DNA from 2 places in the Pseudomonas sp. 2024-210 genome. Region 2 is predicted to be linked to the other one. Evidence: predicted binding sites of a transcription regulator. Region 2 holds the regulator's gene; the other holds the start of a gene.
The links. The regulator sigma-54, encoded in region 2, starts transcription at its own class of promoters, with help from an activator protein. The targets are predictions, from matches to a motif close to ANTGGCATNNANNTTGCTNT.
Positions count from the first base shown of each region.

Region 1: the regulator sigma-54 is predicted to act here: its motif matches at 5,867-5,886, upstream of glnA (glutamate--ammonia ligase).

Region 1 is NZ_JBJGEJ010000002.1:132,923-141,070, reverse strand. Features, by position in the region: gene ACI7MX_RS03320 (glycogen/starch/alpha-glucan phosphorylase) at 1-1,334, opposite strand, end outside; gene ACI7MX_RS03315 (YkgJ family cysteine cluster protein) at 1,606-2,040, shown strand; gene typA (translational GTPase TypA) at 2,247-4,067, opposite strand; gene thiI (tRNA uracil 4-sulfurtransferase ThiI) at 4,207-5,661, opposite strand; gene glnA (glutamate--ammonia ligase) at 5,984-7,390, shown strand; gene glnL (nitrogen regulation protein NR(II)) at 7,719-8,148, shown strand, end outside.
Region 2 is NZ_JBJGEJ010000001.1:425,414-433,561, reverse strand. Features, by position in the region: gene ACI7MX_RS02025 (superoxide dismutase) at 1-592, shown strand, start outside; gene ACI7MX_RS02020 (ZIP family metal transporter) at 615-1,508, shown strand; gene ACI7MX_RS02015 (HPr family phosphocarrier protein) at 1,601-1,873, opposite strand; gene rapZ (RNase adapter RapZ) at 1,890-2,747, opposite strand; gene ptsN (PTS IIA-like nitrogen regulatory protein PtsN) at 2,750-3,214, opposite strand; gene hpf (ribosome hibernation-promoting factor, HPF/YfiA family) at 3,227-3,541, opposite strand; gene ACI7MX_RS01995 (RNA polymerase factor sigma-54) at 3,618-5,111, opposite strand; gene lptB (LPS export ABC transporter ATP-binding protein) at 5,350-6,075, opposite strand; gene lptA (lipopolysaccharide transport periplasmic protein LptA) at 6,075-6,620, opposite strand; gene lptC (LPS export ABC transporter periplasmic protein LptC) at 6,607-7,179, opposite strand; gene ACI7MX_RS01975 (HAD family hydrolase) at 7,188-7,712, opposite strand; gene ACI7MX_RS01970 (KpsF/GutQ family sugar-phosphate isomerase) at 7,712-8,148, opposite strand, start outside.

The DNA of each region.
Region 1 (8,148 bases), on a different contig from region 2:
GTGTGCAGCCCGGACACCCCGTTGACACTGTGACAGCCCAAAAAGGCGAGATTACCCATGCGCACCCGGCGGCCGTGATCTTCTTCGATCAGCGACACGGCCCGCAGCACGTCAAAGTCATGGACGCCTTTTTCGCGCAACGAATCGATGTGATAGCCGTTGATCAGGTAAATGATCTGCATATGCCGCGGCAACAGACGCTCCATCAACGCGACCGGCCAGGTTTCCAGCGCCTCCGGCAGCAAGGTGTGGTTGGTATAGGACAGGGTATCGACCGTGATTTGCCACGCGACAGACCACTCCATGCCGTGCTCGTCGACCAGGATGCGCATCAACTCTGCCACGGCGATGGAGGGGTGGGTGTCGTTAAGCTGGATCGAGACGTGGTCGGCCAGGTTCAGCAGGTTCACGTGCGCGTGCAGGTGGCGGCGCAGCAAGTCCTGTAGCGAAGCCGACACAAAGAAGTACTCCTGACGCAGGCGCAATTCTTGGCCCGCCTCATTGCTGTCTGCGGGGTACAACACGCGGGAGATGCTCTCTGCGCGCACCACTTCAGCCACCGCGCCCAAATGGTCGCCAGCATTGAAACGCCCCAGGTTCAGATCGTGCAGCGCCCTCGCCCGCCACAGGCGCAAGGTGTTAACGCTGGCCCCACGCCAGCCTACAACCGGGGTGTCGTAGGCGATGGCGCGCACGGTTTCACCGGGCCACCATATTTGCCGCAACTGGCCTTGTTCATCTTCTTTGGACTCCACCGAGCCGCCAAAGCCGATGGAGTACAGCACTTCGGCGCGTTCGAATTCCCAGGGGTTACCAAAGTCGAGCCAGTTTTCGGTTTGCTCCTGTTGCCAGCCATCGACAATGCTTTGGCGAAACAAGCCGTGCTCATAACGAATGCCATACCCGTGAGCGGCGACGCCCAGGGTCGACATACTTTCCATAAAGCAGGCAGCCAGACGCCCGAGGCCGCCGTTGCCCAGCGCCGCATCCGGCTCTAGCAGGCGAATGCGCTCCAGATCAACCCCCAGCTCGCTCATGGCCTCACGCGCCACCTCCAGCAGGCCGAGGTTGCTCAGGCTGTCGTACAGCAAGCGACCGATCAAGAACTCCAGCGACAGGTAATACACGCGCTTCTGGTCTTTGCGATAAATCTGCCGGGTGTTGTCCATCCAGTGCTCGACCATATGGTCGCGCGCGGCCAGTGCGACGGCTTCAAACCAGTCGTGGTCAAACGCGTGCTCTGGATCTTTACCCACCGCGTAGGTCAATTTGGTGATCACAGCGTTACGAAATGCCGCGACCTGGTCTTCACTAACAAGCGGTTCCTGGGGCATCGATACAACCTCAATCGAGATGGAGCGATTTGAAGAACGGGTAGGACTCAGCCTAGACGGTTCGACAAGAACCAAGGGCTTTGATTCGGGCTTTTTTGACGGGTTTCATAAAAATCATCCGACGCGCGCGTTGATGCCCCAAAACCATGCACACACCCGGTGCACAGCGTTAAAACATGGCTGTGTGCAAAAAACCGGCAAATGGTTGCTCACTCTTTCGCCAACCCCGGTATGATCGCGCGCCCTGATGCACGCTGGAATATTAAGTCCGATGAAGTCCAACCTGATCGCCGCCGCGGAAATCGACCGTCTCGATACCTGGGCCAAATACTCTGCGCCCATGTGCGGTTCCTGCATTTCCAGCTGCTGCACGCTGCCGGTCGAGGTCAAGATCAAAGACCTGATCCGCATTGGCCTGGTCGATGAATTCGAGCTCGGCGACCCGCCGAAGAACATCGCCAAGCGCTTGCAGAAAGACGGCATCGTTGAGCGATTCAATCAGAAGTCAGGGATTTTCACCCTGCAGCGCATGAGCAATAACGATTGCCTGTATCTGGATCGTAAATCGCGCATGTGCACCATTTATGAAAAGCGCCCGGATACGTGCCGCAATCACCCGCGCATTGGCCCGCGCCCCGGGTATTGCGCGTATATCCCCAAAGCCGTTGAGCGCAAGAACAGCAGCGTCAAGCTGATGGATTTTTAAGCGCAAAAGCGCCCTCACCCTAGCCCTCTCCCGGAGGGAGAGGGGAATGATCGGTGGTGTTGCCTAGCTCTGTTTTTGCTTTTAGTCCCCTCTCCCTCTGGGAGAGGGCTAGGGTGAGGGGCCGTTGAATACACAAATCACGGCCACAAAAAAACGCCCCCGACCGCAAGGCCGGGGGCGTTTTTTATTGCCGCTAACTAATTAACTTAGTTTTTGGCTTTTTTAGCAGCGCGGGTACGCTCGCCTTCGTCCAGGATCTTCTTACGAAGACGGATGGACTTAGGCGTTACTTCGCACAGCTCGTCGTCCTGGATGAATTCCAGAGCCTGTTCCAGAGTGAAGCGAACAGGTGGAACCAGAGCGATGGTTTCGTCTTTACCCGAAGCACGCATGTTGTCGAGCTTCTTGCCCTTGGTAGGGTTAACGCCCATGTCGGTGTCACGGCTGTTCAGACCAACGATCTGACCGTTGTAGATCTCTTGACCGTGCTCAACGAACAGCTTGCCACGCGCCTGCAGAGTTTCCAGGGAGTAGGTCAGCGCCTTGCCAGTCTCAACCGATACCAGAACACCGTTCTGACGGCCGGACATGTGGCCCGACTTCATGGTGTCGTAGCGATCGAAGATCGAGGTCAGGATGCCAGCACCGTTGGTCAGGGTCAGGAACTGGTTACGGAAACCGATCAGACCACGAGCAGGGATGTTGTATTCCAGACGAACACGGCCTTTGCCATCCGGCACCATGTTGGTCAGGTCGCCTTTACGCAGGCCCATCTCTTCCATCACCTTGCCCTGAGTTTCTTCAGGGGTGTCGATGGTTACGTTTTCAAACGGTTCCTGCTTAACACCGTCTACAACGCGGATGATCACTTCTGGACGACCAACGCCCATTTCGAAGCCTTCGCGACGCATGGTTTCGATCAATACGGACAAGTGCAGCTCGCCACGACCGGAAACCTTGAACTTGTCAGCGGTGTCGCCTTCTTCAACGCGCAGTGCAACGTTGTACAGCAGCTCTTTGTCCAGACGTTCCTTGATGTTACGGGAAGTCACGAACTTGCCTTCTTTACCGCAGAAAGGCGAGTCGTTTACCTGGAAGGTCATGGAAACGGTTGGCTCGTCAACGGTCAACGGCTTCATCGCTTCAACGTTCATCGGATCACACAGGGTGTCGGAGATGAACAGCGAATCCATACCGCTGATGCAAACGATGTCGCCTGCCGAAGCTTCTTCAACGTCTACACGGTGCAGACCGTGGTGACCCATCAGCTTCAGGATACGACCGTTGCGGCGCTTGCCGTCAGCGTCGATGGCAACTACCGGGGTGTTCGGCTTGACGCGACCACGAGCGATACGGCCAACACCGATAATGCCCAGGAAGCTGTTGTAGTCCAGTGCCGAGATTTGCATCTGGAACGGGCCGTCACGGTCAACTTTTGGCGCCGGTACGTTGTCGACGATCGACTGGTACAGCGGGGTCATGTCTTCAGCCATGTCGGTGTGCTCAAGACCAGCAATACCGTTCAGGGCAGAGGCGTAAACCACTTTGAAGTCCAGCTGTTCTTCGGTAGCACCCAGGTTGTCGAACAGGTCGAAGATTTGATCCAGAACCCAGTCCGGACGCGCGCCTGGACGGTCAACCTTGTTGATTACCACGATTGGACGCAGGCCAGCTTCGAACGCCTTCTTGGTCACGAAACGGGTTTGCGGCATAGGGCCGTCTTGAGCGTCAACCAGCAGCAGAACGGAGTCAACCATCGACATTACACGTTCAACTTCACCGCCGAAGTCGGCGTGGCCCGGGGTGTCCACGATGTTGATGTGGTAGCCGTTCCAGTTGATAGCGGTGTTCTTGGCAAGAATGGTAATGCCGCGCTCTTTTTCCTGGTCGTTGGAGTCCATCACGCGCTCGTCGTTGAGCTCGTTGCGCTCCAGAGTGCCGGATTGACGCAAGAGTTTGTCTACCAGGGTGGTTTTACCGTGGTCAACGTGAGCAATGATGGCGATGTTACGTAGATTTTCGATCACTTGTGTATCTCGATCAGAGGATTCGGTGTGCTGACAGGTCGTGGCAGCGATTAACAGTAGAGTCCGGCAAAGCCGTTACAGCTTGACGGCGGCGTCGGGGGGCCGGTGACGCAGGCCACAGGCATACAGCCCCGGGCTCTTAGCTCGGTCGATAAACGCGCACATTGGCATGTCCCTCACTGAGCAAATGGTGAGCATGCAGGCGACTCATCACGCCTTTGTCGCAATACAACAGGTACTGACGGGTGTCATCCAGTTCCTTGAAGCGGCTGTTCAAAGCATAGAACGGCAACGCTTGTACTTCGATGCCAGCCAGTTCCAGCGGTCGATCTTCCTGATCATCCGGGTGACGGATGTCGATCACGATTTGGCCCGCCAGCACTTCGCTGACTTCTTCGACTTGCAAGTCCTGGCCCAATTCATCGATTACACGATCAATCGGCACCAGTTTAGCCCGCTCAAGCGCACGCTCAAGCACGGCCATATCAAACTGTTGTTCTTCATACTCCACGCGGTTGCGCTTGGCGTGGGTCTTGGGGTTGACCGAAATCACCCCGCAATATTCAGGCATGTGCTTGGCAAAATCGGCCGTGCCGATGGCTTCTGCCTGATCAATGATGTCTTGCTTGTGGCTGACGATCAGCGGACGCAACACCAGCTTGTCAGTCGCCGAGTCAATCAGCGACAAGTTGGGCAGCGTCTGGCTCGACACCTGCGAAATCGCTTCACCGGTCACCAGCACTTCGATTTCCAGGCGTTCAGCGATACGGGTAGCAGCGCGCAACATCATACGCTTCAAAATGACGCCCATATGACTGTTATCGACTTTGCCGAGAATTTCGCCCAATACTTCTTCGAACGGAACGCTGACAAACAGTACGCGCTGGGAGCTGCCGTACTTCTTCCATATATAGTGCGCGACTTCCATCACGCCCAGCTCGTGGGCACGCCCGCCGAGGTTGAAGAAGCAGAAGTGGCTCATCAGCCCGCGGCGCATGACCTGGTAAGCCGCCACGGTAGAATCGAACCCGCCGGACATCAAAACCAGCGTCTGATCCAGCGAGCCCAGCGGGAAGCCGCCAATGCTGTCGTGCTGGCTGTGAATCACAAACAACCGTTGGTCGCGAATTTCGAAGCGGACTTCGATTTCCGGCTTTTTCAGGTCAATTCCGGCCGCACCGCATTCACGTCGCAGCTTGCTGCCGACGTATTTTTCGATTTCCATCGAGGTAAACGGATGCTTGCCGGCACGCTTGCAGCGCACTGAAAAAATCTTGCCCGCCAACGCGTCGCCGAAGTGCACTTTGCACTTTTCAACGACGTCGTCGAAGTCACCCAACGGGTACTCGTCCACTTGCAGAAAATGCGCGATGCCCGGCATGCAGCTCAGGCGCTCAGTCATCTCCTTCAAGGCTTTGGGGTCGGTTACGCGTGTTTGCAGTTCGATGTTGTCCCACACACCTGTCACCACCACGGCCGGGTCCAGATCGCGGAGCACAGCACGGATGTTTTTGGCCAATTGACGGACGAAACGCATCCGAACCGGACGGCTCTTGATAGTGATTTCGGGGAAGACTTTAACGATTAGTTTCATGAAAACAGCGCGCGAGCAGCCTACCAAAAAAGGGGGGCGCGGATTATAGCGGAAATTGCTCAAGGTTTAACCAGTTATCGTACAAACGGTTTTGGTCGCACCAAAACAGCGCATTTATAGCCTTAATCGCTTCATTTAAGTGCGATTCAGGGTGCTAATCGGTAGTCTACGTCGCTACCTGCCTGAGATTGGGGCAAGTCGGGGCACTGGCATGCAATTTGCTCCCTTGTGAGGCAGGTTGCCTTGGCAGAGTATTCGCGCCGGCATCAACCACTTATTAAGGGCTAATCCACCACCAGCCCTAAGCCACCCGGAGGACACTATGTCGAAGTCGGTTCAACTCATCAAAGATCATGACGTCAAGTGGATTGATCTGCGCTTCACTGACACCAAAGGCACTCAGCACCACGTGACCATGCCGGCCCGTGATGCGCTGGATGAAAACTTCTTCACCGACGGCAAAATGTTCGACGGCTCCTCCATTGCTGGCTGGAAAGGCATCGAAGCGTCCGACATGATCCTGCTGCCAGACGACAGCACGGCAGTTCTGGACCCGTTCACCGAACAGCCTACGCTGATCCTGGTGTGCGACATCATCGAACCTTCGACCATGCAAGGCTATGACCGCGATCCACGCGCCATCGCTAACCGTGCCGAGGAATACCTGAAGTCCACCGGTATCGGTGACACCGTGTTCGTCGGTCCAGAGCCTGAGTTCTTCATCTTCGACGAAGTGAAATTCAAGTCCGACATTTCCGGCTCCATGTTCAAGATCTACTCCGAACAGGGTTCGTGGATGTCCGATCAGGACGTGGAAGGCGGCAACCGCGGCCACCGTCCTGGCATCAAAGGTGGCTACTTCCCGGTTCCGCCATTCGACCATGACCACGAAATCCGTACCTCCATGTGCAACGCCATGGAAGAAATGGGTCTGGTTATCGAAGTTCACCACCACGAAGTGGCCACTGCTGGTCAGAACGAAATCGGCGTTCAGTTCAACACGCTGGTGAAAAAGGCTGACGAAGTTCAGACCCTGAAGTACTGCGTGCACAACGTAGCAGACGCCTACGGCCGTACCGCTACCTTCATGCCTAAGCCTCTGTACGGCGATAACGGCTCGGGCATGCACGTTCACATGTCCATCTCCAAAGATGGCAAGAACACCTTCGCTGGCGAAGGCTATGCAGGTCTGTCCGACACCGCTCTGTACTTCATCGGCGGCATCATCAAGCACGGCAAGGCACTGAACGGCTTCACCAACCCGGCTACCAACTCTTACAAGCGTCTGGTACCAGGTTTCGAAGCACCGGTCATGCTGGCCTACTCGGCGCGTAACCGCTCCGCGTCGATCCGTATTCCTTACGTGTCCAGCCCTAAAGCTCGCCGTATCGAAGCACGCTTCCCGGACCCGGCTGCTAACCCGTACCTGTGCTTCGCGGCACTGATGATGGCTGGCCTGGACGGCATCCAGAACAAGATCCACCCTGGCGATGCTGCTGACAAAAACTTGTACGACCTGCCGCCTGAAGAGGCCAAAGAGATCCCGCAAGTGTGTGGCAGCCTGAAAGAAGCGCTGGAAGAACTGGACAAGGGCCGTGCGTTCCTGACCAAAGGCGGCGTATTCAGCGACGACTTCATCGACGCTTACATCGCCCTGAAAAGCGAAGAAGAAATCAAAGTACGCACCTTCGTACACCCACTGGAATACGAGCTGTACTACAGCTGCTAATCCAGACACGCCGGGTTAACCCGGCGTGAATTAAAAAAACCTCCTTCGGGAGGTTTTTTTTTGGCGCGCAATTGCGCACGCGTCTGAATGTTTAAGACAACCTGAACCAATTGCTTGACTTGCACTATATTGGTGCATCAATAGCTGAACGATTCGATTTGCAGCCCACATTGGGTCAAAGATGCGCCAGCGAGCAGGCTTTACGCCACCTTTATGGGCTCCAAGTCCTCATTTCAGGCGATTAGCGCTTCTTTTAAGAGCCTTGGTTTGGTTTTTGCATTTTCTTTGTCTCAGCGTGTAACCCGCGCAAGTAATCCGGGATTGGCCCATGACCATCAGTGATGCCCTGCACCGACTGTTACTCGACAATCTGACGACTGCCACGCTATTGCTCAATGACGCTTTACGCCTTGAGTACATGAATCCGGCAGCCGAGATGCTGCTGGCTATTAGCGGGCAGCGCAGTCATGGACAATTCATCAGCGAATTGTTCACTGAGTCCACCGAAGCGCTGCACTCGCTGCGTCAAGCGGTCGAACACGCCCATCCGTTTACCAAGCGTGAAGCCATGCTGACGTCGCTCACCGGGCAGACGCTGACCGTGGATTACGCCGTCACCCCGATCTTGAGCAACAGCGGCACCATGCTGCTGCTTGAAGTTCACCCGCGAGACCGCCTGCTGCGCATCACCAAAGAAGAAGCGCAGCTGTCCAAACAAGAAACCAGCAAGATGCTGGTTCGCGGGCTGGCCCATGAAA
Region 2 (8,148 bases):
CTTACCTTATGCCTATGACGCCCTTGAGCCGCACATTGATGCGCAAACCATGGAAATCCACCACACCAAGCACCATCAGACCTATATCAATAATCTTAATGCGGCGGTGCAGGGAACCGAGTGGGAAGAGTGGCCAGTGGAAAAACTGGTCGCCAGCGTTCAGCAACTGCCCGATAAGCTTCGCCCCGCGGTGATCAATCATGGCGGTGGACATGCCAATCACTCTCTATTCTGGGAAGTGATGAGTCCTAAAGGAGGAGGTATTCCGGAAGGCGCATTGCTCAAGGCGATTGATGAACAGTTGGGAGGACTTGAAGCCTTCAAAGAGGCCTTTACCAAGGCTGCACTCACCCGGTTTGGCAGTGGCTGGGCATGGTTGAGTGTCACTCCACAAAAAAAGCTGGTGGTAGAAAGCAGCGGTAATCAGGACAGTCCGCTGATGAACGGCAACACGCCGATTCTTGGGCTGGATGTGTGGGAGCACGCGTATTACCTGCGTTATCAAAACCGTCGTCCCGAATACATCAGTGCTTTCTACAATGTTATTAACTGGCCAGAAGTGGCGCGTCGTTATCAAACCGCAATGGGCTGACTCAACAGGATTCAGGCAGATGATGGGCACGCAAATATTAGCGGTTGGGGGCGTGCGAATGTTTCGCTATGCCCTTGGCACGCTCTTGCTGTTAGCGGGCACGGCCTTGCTGGTAGCCAAGGGACTGGTCTGGCTGGATCTGGAGCCCAGAATGTTAAGGGCACTGCAAGGCGGAGCGCTCTGTGCATTGGGTACGGCGCTGGGCGCTGTGCCGGTGCTGGTTATTCGCAATATGCCAGTAGCGGTGAGCGATACCATGCTGGGCTTTGGCGCCGGAGTGATGTTGGCGGCTACGGCATTTTCATTGATTGTTCCCGGGATAGCCGCCGCTGAAAACCTTGGTATGTCGCCTTGGGCAGCCAGCGGCTTAATCAGTGCAGGCATTCTGTCGGGCGCTCTTTTTTTGTTTCTGGTGGACCGTAAGATGGCGGGGGGCGATCCGCAAGTGCTGGTCAGTCGCCCTGCTGAACCGGTGATTGCCCCGCGAATCTGGTTGTTCGTCATTGCGATTGTGGCGCACAACATTCCTGAGGGCATGGCAGTAGGTGTGTCAGCCGGTGGCGGGATGCCTGCCGCAGATAGCCTGGCGATGGGCATCGCGCTTCAGGATGTGCCAGAGGGACTGGTCATTGCCTTGGTGCTGGCGGGTGCAGGCATGTCCCGGGTTAAAGCATTCCTGATAGGTGCTGCCTCAGGCCTTGTGGAGCCGGTATTCGCCTTGCTATGCGCCTGGTTGGTCAATCTGGCCGAAGTGTTGTTGCCTTTGGGGTTGGCATTGGCGGCGGGCGCCATGTTGCTGGTGGTCACGCAAGAAGTTATCCCTGAGTCGCGACGCAATGGCCACGAGAAACTCGCCGGTCTGGGATTGTGTGTCGGTTTCTGCTTGATGATGGTGATGGATACAGCATTGGGGTGAGTACGTTTGTGTAGTCGCTGACGAGCAACGAGCTGTTACCCGTTTGAGGGGCAGCTTTCGCAGCCTTCGGCAGCGACTAAACGCTCAGCGGATCACTCGCCCTCATCAAAGTAGTTATTGATGAGTTGTGTGAGGGCCTCCAGGGCTTCCTGCTCTTTCTCGCCTTCAGTCTTGAGGTGGATGGTTGTGCCCTTGCCTGCGGCAAGCATCATCATGGCCATGATGCTTTTGCCATCTACCATCGAGTCAGCGGTACGTCCTGCTCTGACCTGACATGGAAACTGTCCCGCGATACCCACGAACTTGGCGGATGCCCGGGCGTGCAAGCCCAGCTTGTTGATAATTTCAATTTCCAGTGCAGGCATCGCGTGAGTGATCCTTTCAGGTAAGGTCGCGGTGGCGAACCTGGACGTTCTTCAGGGTTTCTTGCAGGCATTTACCGAGGCGTTCAGTCAGGTAGACCGAACGATGATGACCACCTGTGCAGCCAATGCCAATAGTCACATACGACCGGTTGCTGGCTGCGAAGCGGGGCAGCCATTTAAGCAGGTAGCTGGAGATGTCCTGGAACATCTCTTCGACATCCGGCTGTGCTGCTAGGTAATCTGCAACTGGCTTGTCCAGCCCCGATTGCTCGCGTAGCTCTGGCTTCCAGTACGGGTTAGGCAAGCAGCGCACATCGAAAACCAGGTCGGCATCAACCGGCATGCCACGCTTGAAACCAAACGACTCAACCAAAAATGCGGTCCCGGCCTCAGGTTTGTTCAGCAAGCGCAGCTTGATGGTATCGCGCAGCTGATAGAGGTTCAGGTTGGTGGTATTGATCGTCAGGTCAGCCAGGTCGGCAATCGGCCCGAGCAAGAGGTTCTCGTCACGTATGGCCTCGGCCAGCGAGCGGCTGGCGCTGCTCAGTGGGTGACGCCTGCGTGTTTCCGAGAAGCGTTTGAGCAAGGTTTCTTCGTCGGCATCGAGAAACAGCACATCGCACTGTATGTGCCGGTTGCGCACTTCTTCAAGCAGTTGCGGAAAACGCGATAAATGGCTGGGCAAATTGCGTGCGTCAATGGACACGGCAACCAACGGCTGTGCCAATTCCGTGTGAATCAGCGCCCGCTCTGCCAGTTCCGGTAGCAGTCCGGCTGGCAGATTGTCGATGCAATAGAAACCGTTGTCTTCGAGGACAGCCAGTGCAGTGCTTTTTCCGGAGCCGGAGCGTCCGCTAACGATGACTAAGCGCATGATTAATGACCGTTCTGTACGTCCAGAACAACCTGATACAGCGCTTCGTTGCTGCTGGCTGCGCGCAGTTTGTCGCGCACGTCTTTGCGGTCGAGCATGCTGGCGATCTGCCTAAGCAGTTCCAGATGAGCATCGGTGGCCGCTTCAGGCACGAGCAAAACGAATAGCAGGTCGACCGGCGCGCCATCAATGGCGTCGAAATCTATGGGCGCATCGAGGTGCAACAAGGCGCTGACAGGCGACTCGCAACCCTTGAGGCGGCAATGAGGTATGGCGATGCCGTTACCAAAACCGGTGGAACCCAGTTTTTCACGGGCAAGCAAACTCTCGTAAACGTCCTGCATGGCCAGATCAGGCACCTGATCGTGAATCAGCTTGGCAGTTTGTTCGAGAACGCGCTTTTTACTGCCGCCCGGCACATTCACAAGGGAGCGGCCGGGGGTCAGGATATTTTCAAGTCGAATCATGGGTATGGAGTATTAACGCCCCGTTGCGCCCTGAAGCAGGCTTTGGGACTTTTCCTTATGTTTTTTCAGTTGGCGATCGAGCTTGTCAGCGAGCAGGTCGATGGCAGCATACATATCATTATGCTCTGCGTTCGCAACGACTTCCTTTGGACCCTTGGGTATGTGCAGGGTGGCTTCAATCTTCTGCTGAAGTTTTTCGACTTTCATGATGACCTGGGCATTGGTGATCTTGTCGAAATGGTTCTCCAGTCGTTTGAATTTTTCGCCTATGTAAGCACGTAACGCGTCGGTGACTTCCAGATGCTGTCCACTGATGTTGATTTGCATGCAGTTTCTCCTTCGGTTGCCATTGCCTAGAGTGGCAGGCCGAACAGCCTGCCACTGAAACGCGGTGGCCCGTGGCTTACATCAATCTCTTGCGCTCGCTGGAAGGCGCTATCCCGAGGGATTCGCGGTACTTCGCGACGGTGCGACGGGCCACTTGAATACCTTGTGCCTCCAGTAAACCAGCGATCTTGCTGTCACTCAACGGCTTTTTCTGATTTTCAGCCGCCACCAGTTTTTTAATGATGGCGCGGATCGCTGTGGACGAACATTCGCCCCCTTCAGAAGTGCTGACGTGGCTCGAAAAAAAGTACTTCAACTCATAAATGCCGCGGGGCGTGTGCATGAACTTTTGCGTAGTCACCCGGGAAATGGTCGACTCGTGCATGCCTACCGCTTCGGCAATGTCATGCAGCACCAAAGGCTTCATGGCTTCATCGCCATATTCCAGAAAGCCGCGCTGGTGCTCGACGATTTGCGTCGCCACTTTCATCAGCGTTTCATTGCGACTTTGCAGGCTTTTGATAAACCAGCGGGCTTCTTGCAACTGATTGCGCATGAAGGTGTTGTCGGCGCTGGTATCCGCGCGGCGCACAAACCCCGCGTATTGAGGGTTTACCCGCAAGCGCGGCATGGACTCCTGATTGAGCTCGACCAGCCAGCGCTCATTGTCTTTGCGCACAATCACGTCCGGCACCACGTATTCGGCTTCGCTGGACTCGATCTGCGAGCCAGGGCGCGGGTTGAGGCTTTGTATCAGTTCAATGACTTGGCGCAGCTCATCTTCCTTGAGCTTCATGCGGCGCATAAGCTGACTGTAATCGCGGGCGCCCAGAAGGTCGATGTAGTCAGTCACCAAGCGCTTGGCTTCATTGAGCCAGAGCGTTTTGGACGGCAGTTGGCGCAATTGAAGAAGCAAACACTCGCTGAGGTTGCGTGCGCCAATACCGGCCGGTTCGAATTGCTGAATGCGGTGCAGAACGGCTTCGATCTCGTCGAGTTCAATGTCGAGTTCCGGGTCGAATGCCTCAAGGATTTCGTCCAGTGACTCGTCGAGATACCCCTGATTGTTGATGCAGTCAATCAGCGTTACGCCGATCAGCCGGTCAGTGTCTGACATAGGGGCCAGATTCAATTGCCACAGCAGGTGGCTTTGCAGGCTTTCGCCGGCCGATGTGCGGGTGGTGAAGTCCCACTCGTCATCATCGTTGCTTGGCAGGCTGCTCGCGCTGGTTTGGTAGACGTCTTCCCAGGCGGTGTCGACAGGCAGTTCGTTTGGAATGCGTTCATTCCATTCGCCTTCTTCCAGGTTGTCCACCGTGGGTGTGGATTCCTGATAGGAAGGTTCCTGAATATCGTTATTGGGCTTTTGCTCGATGTTATCGGCCAGAGGGTCCGAATTGTCGAAGTCGTCGCCTTCTTCCTGGCGCTCGAGCATTGGATTGGATTCCAGAGCCTCCTGGATTTCCTGTTGCAGATCCAGGGTAGACAATTGGAGCAGACGGATGGCCTGTTGCAGCTGGGGTGTCATCGTCAGCTGCTGGCCCATTCTGAGGACTAGCGATGGTTTCATGGCTGGGGCTTAAGACCTTATTCGCCGGCGCGCATGGCGCCATCCACTACCAAGGCGCGTGAGCGCCAAACATAAGCAAATTATATGCCTGAACCCGGTGCGTTTGACTAGGGGCGTTTCCAATTAGTTTGAGTTGTTTTCAGAAGCGCCATGCTAGCGGGTCCCCAAATGCGAAAAAACCTTGATCGTCATAGTGAAGTTCAAGGTTTATCGCTAAAAGAGGCACTCACTTGAGGGTTTACAAGCGGAACTCATGCCCCAGATACACTTCGCGGACCAGTTTGTTGGCCAAAATGGTTTCAGCGTCGCCTTCTGCGATCAGTTGACCGTCGTTGACGATGTAGGCTGTTTCGCAGATATCGAGGGTTTCACGCACGTTGTGATCCGTGATCAACACCCCAATGCCTTTGGCTTTGAGGTGGTGAATGATCTGTTTGATATCACCCACGGAAATAGGGTCAACGCCGGCAAAAGGTTCGTCGAGCAGGATGAACTTGGGCGCAGTAGCCAGAGCGCGGGCAATTTCAACCCGGCGTCGCTCGCCACCGGACAAACTCATGCCCAGGCTGTCGCGAATGTGAGTGATATGGAATTCCTGCAGCAGGCTTTCCAGCTCTTTGCGACGACCGGCTTTGTCGAGCTCCTTGCGCGTTTCGAGAATCGCCATGATGTTATCGGCAACCGACAGCTTGCGAAAGATTGACGCTTCCTGAGGCAAATAACCGATACCAGCCCGTGCGCGGCCGTGCATGGGTTGGTGGCTGACATCCAGATCATCGATCAGCACACGGCCCTGATCGGCCTGTACCAGGCCGACAATCATATAAAAGCACGTGGTCTTGCCTGCGCCGTTAGGCCCAAGCAAGCCTACGATTTGCCCGCTGTCGATCGACAAGCTGACATCGCGTACCACTTGGCGACTTTTATAGCTTTTAGCCAAATGCTGGGCTTTCAGAGTAGCCATTACTGGGCCTTCTGCTGGTCGGTTTTCTTCTTCGGCTGGATCACCATATCGATGCGTGGTCGCGGTGTGGTGACATTGGTGCCATTGGCACGGCCAGCGTTAGCCACTTGCTTGACGGTGTCGTAGACGATTTTCTCGCCTTCGGTGGTGTTGCCGTCATTGATAACCTTGGCCTTGTCGATCAGTACGATGCGGTTTTGAGGCGCATGGTATTGAATCGTTACGGCGTAAGCCTGTACGGGCTTGGGGTCAGTGGCTTTTTGCAATTGCTCGAAATAAGCCAGGTTGCCCACCGAAGTCACAACGTCAATTTCGCCCGCAGCGTTGCGAGTGATGGTTACCGTGTTGCCGGTAATCTTCATCGAGCCTTGGGTGATGATGACGTCGCCCTTGTAGGTAGCGACCCCTTTTTTGTCATCCAGCTGCGCTTCATTAGCCTGGATGCGAATAGGCTGTTCATTGTCGTTCGGCAGAGCCCAGGCGCTCGCGCTTCCCAGTGCTGCGCTCAGGCTGAGCAATAATGGGAGGGTTTTAACGAGACTCATACTGTCCTCTTACGTTGGACAGCAGGTCCATCCTGCCGTCTTTCAAATATGCTTTCATTCCCTTGCCAGTCGTTACACCGCCAGCGCCGTCGATTCTAACGTCTCGGTCGGTCTGCGCATATTGCTTCTGTGGGAAAACAGTCATGCGGGTGCTGGTAATAATCGTAGTGCGATCTTTTTCGTCTGTGCGTGCCACACGTACCGAGTCGATCAGCTCAACTTCAGTACCGTCTGGGTTTACTTCGCCGCGCTCGCTTTGCACGTGCCACGGATAAGCTGTGCCGCGATACATTTGCAGGTCGGGCGTGGTCAGCAAGGTGACTTCGGACGCCTTCAAGTGTTCAACTTTGTCGGCTGTCATTTCGTACTGCAACTTACCGTCCGGTAAATATTGAAGGCTGCGCGTGTTCAGGGCGTAGTAGTCAATGGCGCCGTCATCCACAGCCACGGGTGGACTGTCGAGAAAGCGCTCCGGGCTGATATTCCAGTAGCCCACGGCTGCAAACAGTGCAGCAATGACTGTGAATAGCAGAATGTTGCGAATCTTTTTGCTCAGCATATAAAGCTCTATAGGTAGGCGGCGAGGGCAGCATCAAGGCGGCCTTGGGCACGCAGAATCAGCTCGCAAAATTCACGTGCTGCACCTTCGCCGCCTCGCGCCTGAGTGACACCATGGGCGTGCTGACGAACAAAACTGGCCGCATTGGCGACCGCCATGCCCAAGCCTACGCGGCGGATAACCGGCAAGTCGGGGAGGTCATCGCCCAAATAAGCAACCTGTTCATAGCTTAGGTTGAGTTGGCCGAGAAGCTCGTCCAAAACCACTAATTTGTCTTCACGGCCCTGATACAGATGAGGAATGCCCAGGTTTTGCGCACGACGCTCAACCGCAGGTGTCTTGCGGCCGCTGATGATTGCTGTTTGTACGCCCGCCGCCATCAGCATTTTAATGCCCTGGCCATCAAGGGTGCTGAAAGACTTGAATTCGCTGCCGTCTTCAAGGAAATACAGCCGCCCATCGGTCAGCACACCGTCGACGTCGAAAATGGCAAGCTTGATATCTTTGCCGCGTTTAAGCAGTTCCTGAGGCATTACATCACTCCTGCGCGCAGCAAGTCGTGCATGTTCAAGGCGCCTACCGGGCGATCTTCCTTGTCAACAACTACCAGTGCGCTGATTTTATGGTCTTCCATGATCTTCAGGGCTTCAGCGGCGAGCATGTCGGCTCGTGCTGTTTTGCCATGTGGGGTCATGACCGTGTCGATGATGGCATTGCGTATATCGATTTCGCGATCCAGCGTGCGACGCAAGTCGCCGTCGGTGAAGATTCCGGCCAGGCGGCCATCTTCTTCTATTACCACGGTCATGCCGAGGCCTTTATGGGTCATTTCCATCAACGCATCTTTGAGCAAGGTGCCGCGTACCACGTGCGGCAATTCATCACCCGAGTGCATAACGTTTTCGACTTTCAGCAGCAAGCGTCGACCCAAAGCGCCGCCGGGATGTGAAAACGCAAAGTCTTCGGCGG